Regions from separate parts of the Streptomyces sp. SID8374 genome, predicted to be linked through region 1. Evidence: riboswitches for the same ligand, from Rfam matches in the RefSeq annotation. Region 1 holds a riboswitch; the other holds the start of a gene.
The links. A riboswitch is a leader RNA that binds a small molecule or an ion and turns the genes downstream of it on or off. The one in region 1 is predicted to bind S-adenosylmethionine.

Region 2: another riboswitch for S-adenosylmethionine. It lies ahead of GTY67_RS07295 (aminotransferase class V-fold PLP-dependent enzyme); the one in region 1 lies ahead of thrC (threonine synthase).

The regions. Positions count from the first base shown of each region.
Region 1 covers NZ_WWGH01000001.1:4,329,158-4,334,824, forward strand. Annotated here, with positions in the region: gene GTY67_RS19185 (trehalose-6-phosphate synthase) at 1-798, opposite strand, end outside; gene GTY67_RS19190 (glucosyl-3-phosphoglycerate synthase) at 947-1,897, opposite strand; SAM riboswitch class I at 2,062-2,189, shown strand; gene thrC (threonine synthase) at 2,208-3,503, shown strand; gene GTY67_RS19200 (MoaD/ThiS family protein) at 3,545-3,823, shown strand; gene GTY67_RS19205 (cold-shock protein) at 4,243-4,449, shown strand; gene groL (chaperonin GroEL) at 4,775-5,667, shown strand, end outside.
Region 2 covers NZ_WWGH01000001.1:1,620,144-1,625,810, forward strand. Annotated here, with positions in the region: gene GTY67_RS07285 (rhomboid family intramembrane serine protease) at 1-589, shown strand, start outside; gene GTY67_RS07290 (Lrp/AsnC ligand binding domain-containing protein) at 586-867, shown strand; gene GTY67_RS07295 (aminotransferase class V-fold PLP-dependent enzyme) at 930-2,309, opposite strand; SAM riboswitch class IV at 2,516-2,633, opposite strand; gene trpD (anthranilate phosphoribosyltransferase) at 2,720-3,784, opposite strand; gene GTY67_RS07305 (cytochrome bc complex cytochrome b subunit) at 3,909-5,555, opposite strand; gene GTY67_RS07310 (Rieske 2Fe-2S domain-containing protein) at 5,552-5,667, opposite strand, start outside.

The DNA of each region.
Region 1 (5,667 bases):
CCGGCCCTCGCCCACCTGCTCCCGCAGCGCCTCCATGCGCTCGTCGACGTCCGCCTCCTGCGAGCGCCGCCGCAGGAAGTCCGCGTCCGCCCCCAGCCCGTGCACCCCGATCCTGGTGCGGCCCGTCCCGCCGAGGATCTCCGTACAGCAGCTGATGAACGCGTCCGCCCACCGCCGGGTCAGGAACGCGGCCCGGTCCGCGCCGAGGATGCCGCGCAGCAGCTGCTCGCCGATGTCGTCGGGCAGCAGCCGGAAGTAGTCCACCGGCGCCCACGGGGTGTGCGAGAAGTGGCCGATCCTCAGGTCCGGGCGCAGCTCGCGGAGCATCCCGGGGACCAGGGCCAGGTGGTAGTCCTGCACCAGCACCGCCGCCCCCGGCCCCGCCTCCTCGGCGAGCGCCCGGGCGAAGGCCCGGTTGTACGTCTCGTACGAGGCCCACTGGCGCCGGAACTCCGCGTCGAAGACCGGCTCCACGGGGGTCTGGTAGAGCAGGTGGTGGACGAACCAGAGCACCGAGTTGGCGATGCCGTTGTACGCGTCGGCGTGGACCTCGGCGTCGATGTCCAGCATCCGTACGCCCGGCTCACCGACCCCGCGCCGTACCGCCTCGCGGTCGCCGTCGCCGAGGGCCGCGCAGACCCAGAGCTTGTCGTCGACGGCGCTCAGCCCGGAGACGAGACCGCCCCCGCCGCGCTTGGCGTCGAGAGTCCCGTCCTCGCCGAGCGTGTACGTGATGGGGCCGCGGTTGGACGCGACGAGAACCTGGGCGGTGGAGGAGGGTGCGTGCTCGGAGACCATGTAGCGGAACCTAGCCCGTAAGGGAAGCCGCCAAACGCCTCAGGGCCCCCGGCCGCTCAAGCCTCACGCGCCCCACGCCTCCTACCGCCCGCGCCTCACGCCGCCCACCGCGCCCGCGCACACCTCAGAGCCGCCGGAGCCCCGCGCCTCACGCCGCCCACCGCTCCGCGTACTCCTCGATCTCCCGCATCGGCGGCCGCTCCTCCGTGTCCACCGCATGGGTGCGCGGCACGAACCCCTCCTCGCCCCGCTCGAACTGCGTCAGCGCGGGCCGCACCAGATGGCCCCGGGAGAGCCGCAGCTGCGCCGTGCGGTAGATCGCCGCGGCCATCCGGCCCAGCGCCTGCCCGTCCTGGTGGCGGTGGCGCCGCACCCCCACGTCGACCTGGCCCAGCGCGTCCAGATCCACGGTGTGCAGGGCGTCGACGAGGAGCCCCAGCTCCACCCCGTAACCGACCGGGAACGGCAGCCGCTCCAGCAAGGACCGCCGCACCGCGTACTCGCCGCCCAGCGGCTGTACGAAGCCGGCCAGCTGCGGCCAGTGCAGATTGAGCAGCGGGCGTGCCACCAATTCGGTGACGCGGCCGCCCTGACCTGCGCTGTCGCCGAGCGGACGGTCGTACATCGCCTTGACGAACTGGACCGCGGGGTCCGTGAGCAGCGGGCCCACCGTCCCCGAGACGAAGTCCGCCGAGAAGTCCTTGAGGTCGGCGTCGACGAAGCAGACGATCTCGCCGCTGGTGACCAGGAGCGACCGCCACAGCACCTCGCCCTTGCCGGGCAGGGCCGGGATCCGGGGCAGGATCGCGTCCCGGTGCACCACCCGGGCGCCCGCCGCGCGCGCCACGGCGGCGGTGGCGTCGGTGGAACCGGAGTCGATCACCACCAGCTCGTCGACCAGCCGGACCTTCTCCATCAGCTCCCGCCGGATCGTCGCCACGATGGCGCCGACCGTGGCCTCCTCGTTCAGCGCGGGCAGCACCACACTCACCGACGTACGGTGAGGGTCGGCGGCCCGGGCGTCGGTGAGCCGGTTCAGCGGGCGGTCGGCGGACGACCAGGAACGCCTGGTCAGCCAGCGTTCCACCTCTTCGAGCACGGTCGGAACTCCTTGCGTGTGAGCGGTATGTGATCCATCTCGCCGTTCGGACGACTATCTCAACAGTCCGGTCCTTCGGTTACAGTCTTGAACAACGCGGATGACCGTCGCATGTCGGGGTCCGTCCGCACACAAACGCCTGGATCGAAGATCCAGTGCCACAGAGCTCATCCAGAGGGACTGAGGGAACGGCCCGTTGAAGTCCCGGCAACCCTCCTACCGGCCGCGAGGTCACGGTGGGGAAGGTGCCAATTCCGTCTTGTGGCGAAATGCGCCGCAAGGAAGATGAGGAGAAAGGGCCTCCGCCATCATGGCTGTTCAGACCATTGCAGGTAATGCCACCACCGCCCCCGTGGACCTCGGTCCCGCCGCGGCGCTTTCCTGCCGCGAGTGCGGCGAGCGTTTCGAGCTCGGCCCCCTTTTCGCCTGTGCGTCCTGTTTCGGACCACTGGAAGTGGCGTACGACCTGCCGACCGGTTCCGCCGAGGAGCTGAAGAAGCGCATCGAGGCCGGTCCGAACAACATCTGGCGCTACGCCCCGCTGCTGCCGGTGCCCGCCGATGTCGCGGAGAAGCCCAATATCAACCCCGGTTTCACCAAGCTGGTCAAGGCCGACAACCTCGCCCGTGAGCTGGGCGTCACCGGCGGCCTGTACGTCAAGGACGACTCCGGCAACCCGACGCACTCCTTCAAGGACCGTGTCGTCGCGATCGCCGTCGAGGCCGCCCGCGCCTTCGGCTTCACCACCCTGTCCTGCTCCTCCACGGGCAACCTGGCCGGTGCCGTCGGTGCCGCCGCCGCCCGCGCCGGACTGCGCTCCTGCGTCTTCATCCCGCACGACCTGGAGCAGGGCAAGGTCGTCATGGCCGCGGTGTACGGCGGTGAGCTGGTCGGCATCGAGGGCAACTACGACGACGTCAACCGCTTCTGCTCCGAGCTCATCGGCGACCCGCTCGGCGAGGGCTGGGGCTTCGTCAACGTCAACCTGCGCCCGTACTACGGCGAGGGCTCCAAGACCCTGGCGTACGAGATCTGCGAGCAGCTCGGCTGGAAGCTGCCCGACCAGATCGTCATCCCGATCGCGTCCGGCTCCCAGCTGACGAAGATCGACAAGGGGTTCCAGGAGCTGATCAAGCTCGGCCTGGTCGAGGACAGGCCGTACAAGATCTTCGGCGCCCAGGCCGAGGGCTGCTCGCCGGTCTCCGCCGCCTTCAAGGCCGGGCACGACGTCGTACGGCCCCAGAAGCCGAACACCATCGCCAAGTCCCTGGCCATCGGCAACCCGGCGGACGGCCCGTACGTCCTGGACATCGCCCGCCGCACCGGCGGCGCCGTGGAGGACGTGAACGACGAGCAGGTCGTCGACGCGATCAAGCTGCTGGCGCGCACCGAGGGCATCTTCGGCGAGACGGCGGGCGGCGTGACGCTCGGCGTGACCAAGAAGCTCATCGAGGCGGGCGTGATCGACCCGGCGCTCACCACCGTCGTCCTGAACACCGGTGACGGCCTCAAGACCCTCGACGCGGTCTCCGCGACCTCGCAGGCGACGGCCACCATCAAGCCGAGCCTGGACGCCTTCCGCGCCGCGGGCCTCGCCTCCGCCTGACGACCCACCGCACCGAGACCGAAGCAAGAAGGGCACCCACCATGAGCGTCAAGGTCCGCATCCCCACCATCCTCCGCACGTACACGGGCGGCCAGGCCGAGGTCACGGCGGAGGGCGCGAAGCTCTCCGAGGTCATCGACTCCCTGGAGAAGGACCACCCGGGCATCGCCGCCCGCGTCCTGGACGACCAGGGCAAGCTGCGCCGCTTCGTCAACGTGTACGTCAACGACGACGACGTGCGCTTCGAGGGCGGCCTCGACGCCGCCACGCCCGACGGCGCCGGCATCTCGATCATCCCGGCCGTGGCCGGCGGCTGCTGATCCGACGACCTTCAGCTGAACAACAGTTGCCCCCTCCGCTGCACAAAGCGGAGGGGGCAATTCTGCATGGTTGAGCGCGGTAGAGTTGGGGAAGCCCCCTTCGCTGCGCGTGCCGCCCGCATATGAGAATGCGCCCGGCCCCGATAAGAAGCAGCCAAAGTACGTGAACCCCTTGAGGCATAAGTGGCCTTTGCCTGGCCCGACTTGCCCGTAAATTTCAGCAATCCCGCATATTCGGGCGTTCGCCCGTGCCCAGAATTCTCGTCCGATTGACCTGTTGCAGAGGGCAGTTGGGCGGATACATTCGGCCGCGGTCGACGCGCTGCGGCGCCGCGCACCCTCTCCTGTCGGAGGGTGAGTTCCGACCCGGGGCCGCGAAGTGCGGTCCCGTGCAAGGGCCAGTTATAGGGGAGTTAGGCATGGCTCAGGGCACCGTCAAGTGGTTCAACGCGGAGAAGGGGTACGGCTTCATCGCGGTCGACGGTGGTGCGGATGTTTTCGTCCACTACAGCGCGATCCAGATGGACGGGTACCGCACCCTCGAAGAGGGTCAGCGAGTTGAATTCGAGATCTCGCAGGGCCAGAAGGGGCCCCAGGCCGACATGGTCAAGCTCGCCGTCGGCTGACGCCCGGCGCGGCCGTCCGACGTCACTACTCACGCACGTAGGGCCCGACCCCGGATCAGGGGATCGGGCCCTACGCGCGTCCCGGGACCGGATGGCCGGACCCGGCCCGGGTCATGGCGGGCCTTGGCCTGAGTCGCTTGCACTCTCGGGGGTCGAGTGCTAATCATTGGCATTAGCACTCTCCAGGTGAGAGTGACAGAAACTTGGACCGGGCCGGTGAGGCCCGCAGGCGCGGTGGGGCAAGGAACCACCACGCAGGCAGGCCGTCCGTCGCGGGCGCCTCTCGGTCCGGAGAATCCACCCCTGTCCGGGAGGACCACTTCACATGGCCAAGATCATCGCGTTCGACGAGGAGGCACGGCGCGGTCTCGAGCGCGGGATGAACCAGCTCGCCGACGCCGTCAAGGTCACCCTCGGCCCCAAGGGCCGTAACGTCGTCCTCGAGAAGAAGTGGGGCGCGCCCACGATCACCAACGATGGTGTTTCCATCGCCAAGGAGATCGAGCTCGAGGACCCGTACGAGAAGATCGGTGCGGAGCTGGTCAAGGAGGTCGCCAAGAAGACGGACGACGTCGCCGGCGACGGTACGACCACCGCCACCGTTCTCGCCCAGGCTCTCGTCCGCGAGGGTCTGCGCAACGTCGCCGCAGGCGCCAACCCGATGGCCCTCAAGCGGGGCATCGAGAAGGCCGTCGAGGCCGTCTCCGCCGCTCTGCTGGAGCAGGCCAAGGACGTGGAGACCAAGGAGCAGATCGCTTCGACCGCCTCCATCTCCGCCGCCGACACCGAGATCGGCGCCAAGATCGCCGAGGCGATGGACAAGGTCGGCAAGGAAGGCGTCATCACCGTCGAGGAGTCCCAGACCTTCGGTCTGGAGCTTGAGCTCACCGAGGGTATGCGCTTCGACAAGGGCTACATCTCGGCCTACTTCGCGACCGACATGGAGCGTATGGAGGCGTCTCTCGACGACCCGTACATCCTGATCGTCAACTCGAAGATCGCCAGCGTCAAGGACCTGATCCCGCTGCTGGAGAAGGTCATGCAGTCGGGCAAGCCCCTGCTGATCATCGCCGAGGACGTCGAGGGCGAGGCGCTCTCCACCCTGGTCGTCAACAAGATCAAGGGCACGTTCAAGTCCGTCGCCGTCAAGGCCCCGGGCTTCGGCGACCGCCGCAAGGCCATGCTCGCGGACATCGCCATCCTCACCGGTGGCACCGT
Region 2 (5,667 bases), 2.7 Mb from region 1:
CGCGCTGCTCGCCGCGCAGGCCGGGTACTTCGAGCGGTGGGGGGTGATCCCGGCCGAGCTGTGGGAGGGCTCGCCGCGCGCCCTGGCCACCCCGTTCACCGCGCTGTTCGTCCACGGCAGCTGGCTGCACCTGCTGGGCAACCTGCTCTTCCTGTACGTGTTCGGGGCGATGGCCGAGGAGCGGATGGGCCGGGTGCGGTTCGCCCTCTTCTACGTGGGGTGCGGCTACCTGGCGCTGGTCTGCTACGCGGCGGTGCACGCGGACTCCGAGCAGACCCTGGTCGGCGCGTCGGGCGCGATCTCGGCGGTGCTCGGGGCCTTCCTTTACCTGTTCCCCAAGGCCCGGGTGACCAGCCTGTTCCCGTTCCTCTTCTTCCTGCCGCTGCGGTTCCCCGCCTGGATCGTGCTGGTCTTCTGGTTCGGGCTCCAGTGGGCGGCGGCCCAGGCGGCGGACGCGGGGCCGGGGGTGGCGTATCTGGCGCATGTGGCGGGGTTCGCGGCCGGGTTCCTCTACGCCTGGGGACGCTACGGGCGAAGGACTAGAGTGAAGGTTCCAGCCACGGCCACCGAGGGAGACAGCCAGCCGTGATCACCGCGATCGTGCTCATCAAGACCAGCGTGGACCGGATTCCGGAGATCGCCGAGGCCATCGCCGCGCTGGACAGCGTCAGCGAGGTCTTCTCCGTCACCGGCACCTACGACCTGATCGCCATGGTCCGGGTCGCCCGCCACGACGACCTCGCCGATGTCATCCCCGGCCGGATCAGCAAGATCCCGGGCGTCGAGGGCACCGACACGCATGTGGCGTTCCGTACGTACTCCCAGCACGACCTGGAAGCGGCGTTCGCCATCGGCCTGGACGCGTAGGACGTAGCTTTTCGGCCGGGGACAGGCGCGCTGCCTGTCCCCGGCCGAAGTGTTTGCCAGCCTCAGATCTGTGCGGCCTCGCCCCGGTCCGGGACGCAACGGCCGTCCTCGGTGCGGTACTTCCACTGGGCGCCCTCGCGGACCAGCTCGGTGACCGCGCGCAGGAACCGGTCGATGTGCTCGTCCGGCGTACCGGCCCCGAAGCTGACGCGGATGGCGTTGAGCGAGCGCTCGCCCGGCTCGGCCTCGGGGGCGCCGCACTCGCCCGGGTCCTGCGGGTCGCTGCCGAGGAGGGTGCGGACCAGCGGATGGGCGCAGAAGAGGCCGTCGCGGACGCCGATGCCGTATTCGGCGGAGAGCGCGGCGGCGAAGTGCGAGCTGTTCCAGCCGCGCACCACGAAGGAGATGACGCCGACCCGGGGCGCGTCGTCGCCGAAGAGCGACAGCACCTGGACCTCGGGGACCTCGGCGAGCCCTTCGCGTACCCGGCTCACCAGCTCCTGTTCCCGGGCGACCAGGTTGTCGAAGCCCGCCTCGGTGAGGGCCTTGCAGGCGGAGGCGATGGAGTAGACCCCGATGACGTTGGGCGAACCGGCCTCGTGGCGGGCGGCGGTGGTGTGCCAGTCGACGTCCACGCCGCCGTCGGCGCGCCGGGCGACCTTGCGGGAGGCTCCGCCGCCGGCGAGGTACGGCTCGGCCGCCTGGAGCCAGTCGGCGCGGCCGGCGAGGACCCCGGAGCCGAAGGGCGCGTACAGCTTGTGGCCGGAGAACGCGACCCAGTCGACGTCCAGTTCGGCGATGTCGACGGGGTGGTGCGGGGCGAGCTGGGCGGCGTCGAGGACGATCCGGGCGCCGTGCGCGTGGGCGGCGGCGGCCAGCTCCTTCACCGGCCACAGCTCACCGGTCACGTTGGAGGCGCCGGTGACGCAGACGAGGGCGGGGCCGTAGGGGTCGCGGTCGGCGAGGGCCCGCTCCAGGGTCTCCACCGCCTGGCCCGGCGTGCGGGGCGCGTTGAGGTAGGTGACCTGGGCGTCGCGCCAGGGCAGCAGCGAGGCGTGGTGCTCGGTCTCGTACACGAACACCTGGCAGTTCGCGGGGATCGCGGCGGCCAGCAGGTTGAGGGAGTCGGTGGTGGAGCGGGTGAAGACGACCTGGTCCTCGGCGCGGCAGCCGAGGAACTCCGCGACCGTGCGGCGGCTGTTCTCGAAGAGGTCGGTGGAGAGCTGCGAGAGGTATCCGGCACCGCGGTGGACGCTGCCGTAGTACGGGGCGTACGCGGCGACGTCGTCCCAGACCCGCTGGAGGGCCGGGGCGCTGGCGGCGTAGTCGAGTGCGGCGTAGGTGACTTCACCGCCGGTGACGAGCGGAACAGTGACATCCTGCCCCAAAACGGGCAGCGGGGCACAAACCGACGGGTCGATGGCAGCGGTGGAGACAGACATGGCGAACTCCCGTAAAAGGCAGGCGAAATCAACGCGCCTGCGGATACGCGACGGCGCGGAGAAGGAAGGAGAAGAAGGTGCGCTGAAGGAGGGCGTTCAGCCCAGGACATGAGAAGCCCTGGGACGAGCCCTAACGCATTCGCTTGCTCACAAGAGGCTCCCTAGGGACCAGGACCCCGGGGGCTGACGTCCACTGGACGCCGAGGGGCCCGCGCTTGCCGCAGACCTCGCTGCCTACGGCCTGGTCTTCACCCGGGGCACCCCGCCACGGACGGAGGGTTGCCGGACAGCGGGCCGGGGCCGTAGTCGCTGTCACTCATGACCTGCGCAGCATCTTGCCATATGTATGCGCACGCGCAAGGGCGCAGTCCGGCATCCGGACTGCGCCCTACGTCACACCGTGGCTACCGTCAGGCGTTGCTGGCCGCGACCCACCGCTCCAGCGCGCGCTTGGCGGCCCCGGAGTCGATGGCCTCGGCCGCCACCGCGATCTTCGCCGCGATCTGCTCGGTCAGCGTGCCGGGGCCCGGGTCGAGGGCGACCAGCGCCGCCGCCGAGTTGAGCAGCACCGCCTCCCGTACCGCGCCGCCCTCGCCGTCCAGCAGGCGGCGGGCCACATCGGCGTTGTACGAGGCGTCGGCGCCGCGCAGCGCCTCGACGGGGACCAGCGGGAGGCCGACGTCGCGCGGGTCGAAGGGCTCCTCGCGGACCGTGCCGTCCCGGACCACCCAGACCCGCGAGGTGGCGGTGGTGGTCAGCTCGTCGAGGCCGTCGTCGCCGCGGAAGACGAGCGCCGAGTTGCCCCGCTCCGCGAGGACGCCCGCGACGATGGGCGCCATCCGGGCGTCAGCCACCCCGATGGCCTGGGAGCGCACCTGGGCCGGGTTGGTGAGGGGGCCCAGGATGTTGAACGTGGTCTGCGCGCCCAGCTCCCGGCGGGCCTTGGCGGCGTACCGCAGGGCGGGGTGGAACTTGACGGCGAAGCAGAAGGTGATGCCCGCGGCCTCGGCGACCTCGACCACCCGTTGCGGGGTCAGCTCCAGGTTGACGCCGAGCTTCTCCAGTACGTCGGAGGAGCCGCTCGCCGATGAGGCGGCCCGGTTTCCGTGCTTGACGACCTTGGCGCCGGTCCCGGCGATGACGATCGCGGACATGGTCGAGATGTTGACCGTCTTGGCGAGGTCGCCGCCGGTGCCGACGATGTCGACGGTGCGGCCGGGTACGTGGATGGTGTTGGCGTGCGCGTACATCGCGCGCACCAGGCCGGTGACCTCCTCGACGGTCTCGCCCTTGGCCCGCAGCGCGACCGCGAAGCCGGCGATCTGCGCGTCGGTCGCCTCGCCGCTCATGATGCGGTCCATCGCCCAGGCGGTCTCCTCCGATGAGAGGTTCTCGCCGCGCAGCAGGGGGTTCAGCAGGCCGGGCCAGGAACGGTCCGCCACGCTGTCGCCGCCGCTCGGGGTCACAACGTTCATGGTCCGCTCCAGGGGGTCCACAGCCGGTAAAGAGTCCGGCTCCACCCTATCCAGCCACCGGGACCGCGAAGAGCCCCGTCCATCGAATGGACGGGGCTCCCGCTGTGGCGATCAGGTCAGGTGATCAGTGGTGGCCGTGGCCCTCGGTGATCTCCTTGTACTCCTCCGCGGTGGGCTTGGCGATCTGGTTGTTCTCGCCGTAGTAGCCCTTGCTGAGCTTGGCGCGCAGCTTCTGGACCGGGGAGATCTTGCGCTTGACGCCGTTCTCGTCGACCTCGGGGCCGAGTTCGACCGGCTTGTACTGCTCGTGCGCGGTGAGCGTGTGCAGCTGCCCCGGGGAGAGCGGCTCGTGGATCTCGACGAACTCACCGTGCGGCAGGCGCTTGATGATGCCGGTCTCGCGACCGTGCAGCACCTTGTCCCGGTCGCGGCGCTGGAGGCCCAGGCAGATCCGCTTCGTGACGATGAACGCGATGACCGGTCCGGCGAAGAAGAAGATCCGGACGAACCACGAGATGGCGTTCAGCGACAGATGGAAGTGCGTGGCCCACAGGTCGTTGCCACCGCCGACGAGGCCGATGAAGTACGCCGTGATCCAGGCGACGCCGAGCGCCGTACGGGTCGGGGCGTTGCGCGGGCGGTCCAGGATGTGGTGCTCGCGCTTGTCCCCGGTGATCCAGGACTCGATGAACGGGTACACCGCGGGCAGCGAGAGCACCAGCCCGAAGAGGACCAGCGGGATGAACACGCCCAGGTTGAGCGTGTGGCCCCAGAAGACGATCTCCCAGCCCGGCATGACACGGACCAGACCCTCGGCGAAGCCCATGTACCAGTCGGGCTGGGCGCCGGTGGACACCTGGTCCGGGCGGTACGGGCCGAGCGCCCAGATCGGGTTGATCGTGGCGATCGCCGAGATGATGGCGATGATGCCGAAGACCAGGAAGAAGAAGCCTCCGGCCTTCGCCATGTAGACCGGCAGCAGCGGCATGCCGACGACGTTCTTGTTCGTCTTGCCGGGACCCGCGAACTGCGTGTGCTTGTGGTAGAAGACCAGGATCAGGTGGGCCACCAGCAGCCCGAGCATGATGCCCGGCAGCAGCAGGATGTGGATCGAGTAGAACCGGGCCACGAAGTCGTGGCCGGGGAACTCGCCGCCGAACAGGAACATCGAGATGTACGTACCGACGATCGGCACGGACAGGATCGCGCCCTGGGTGAAGCGGACACCCGTACCGGAGAGCAGGTCGTCCGGGAGGGAGTAGCCGGTGAAGCCGGTGAACATGCCCAGCACGAACAGCAGGAAGCCGAAGAGCCAGTTGATCTCGCGCGGCTTGCGGAAGGCGCCCGTGAAGAAGACGCGCATCATGTGCACGAACATGCCGGCCAGGAAGATCAGCGCGGCCCAGTGGTGGATCTGCCGGACGAGCAGACCGCCGCGGACCTCGAAGCTGATCTTCAGCGTGGAGGCGTACGCCTCCGACATGCGGATGCCCTGCATGGGCTCGTACGGGCCGTGGTAGACGACCTCGTTCATGCTCGGCTGGAAGAACAGCGTCAGATACACACCCGTGAGGATGATGATGATGAAGCTGTAGAGCGCGACCTCACCGAGCATGAAGGACCAGTGGTCCGGGAAGATCTTGCGCATGTTGGCCTTGGCCAGGCCGTAGATGCCCAGCCGGCCGTCCGCCCAGTCGGCGACCCGCTCGCCCGCGGGTGCCTTGCGCTGTCCCGCCTGGTCGGCGGGCGGGTTGGTTGTCGCAGTACTCATCCGCGCTCCCAGAAGGAAGGGCCGACGGGCTCGTCGAAGTCACCGAGCGCCTCGAGGTTGCCCTCGCTGTTCACACCGATCCGCAGCTGCGGAAGGGGGTGGCCGGCCGGAC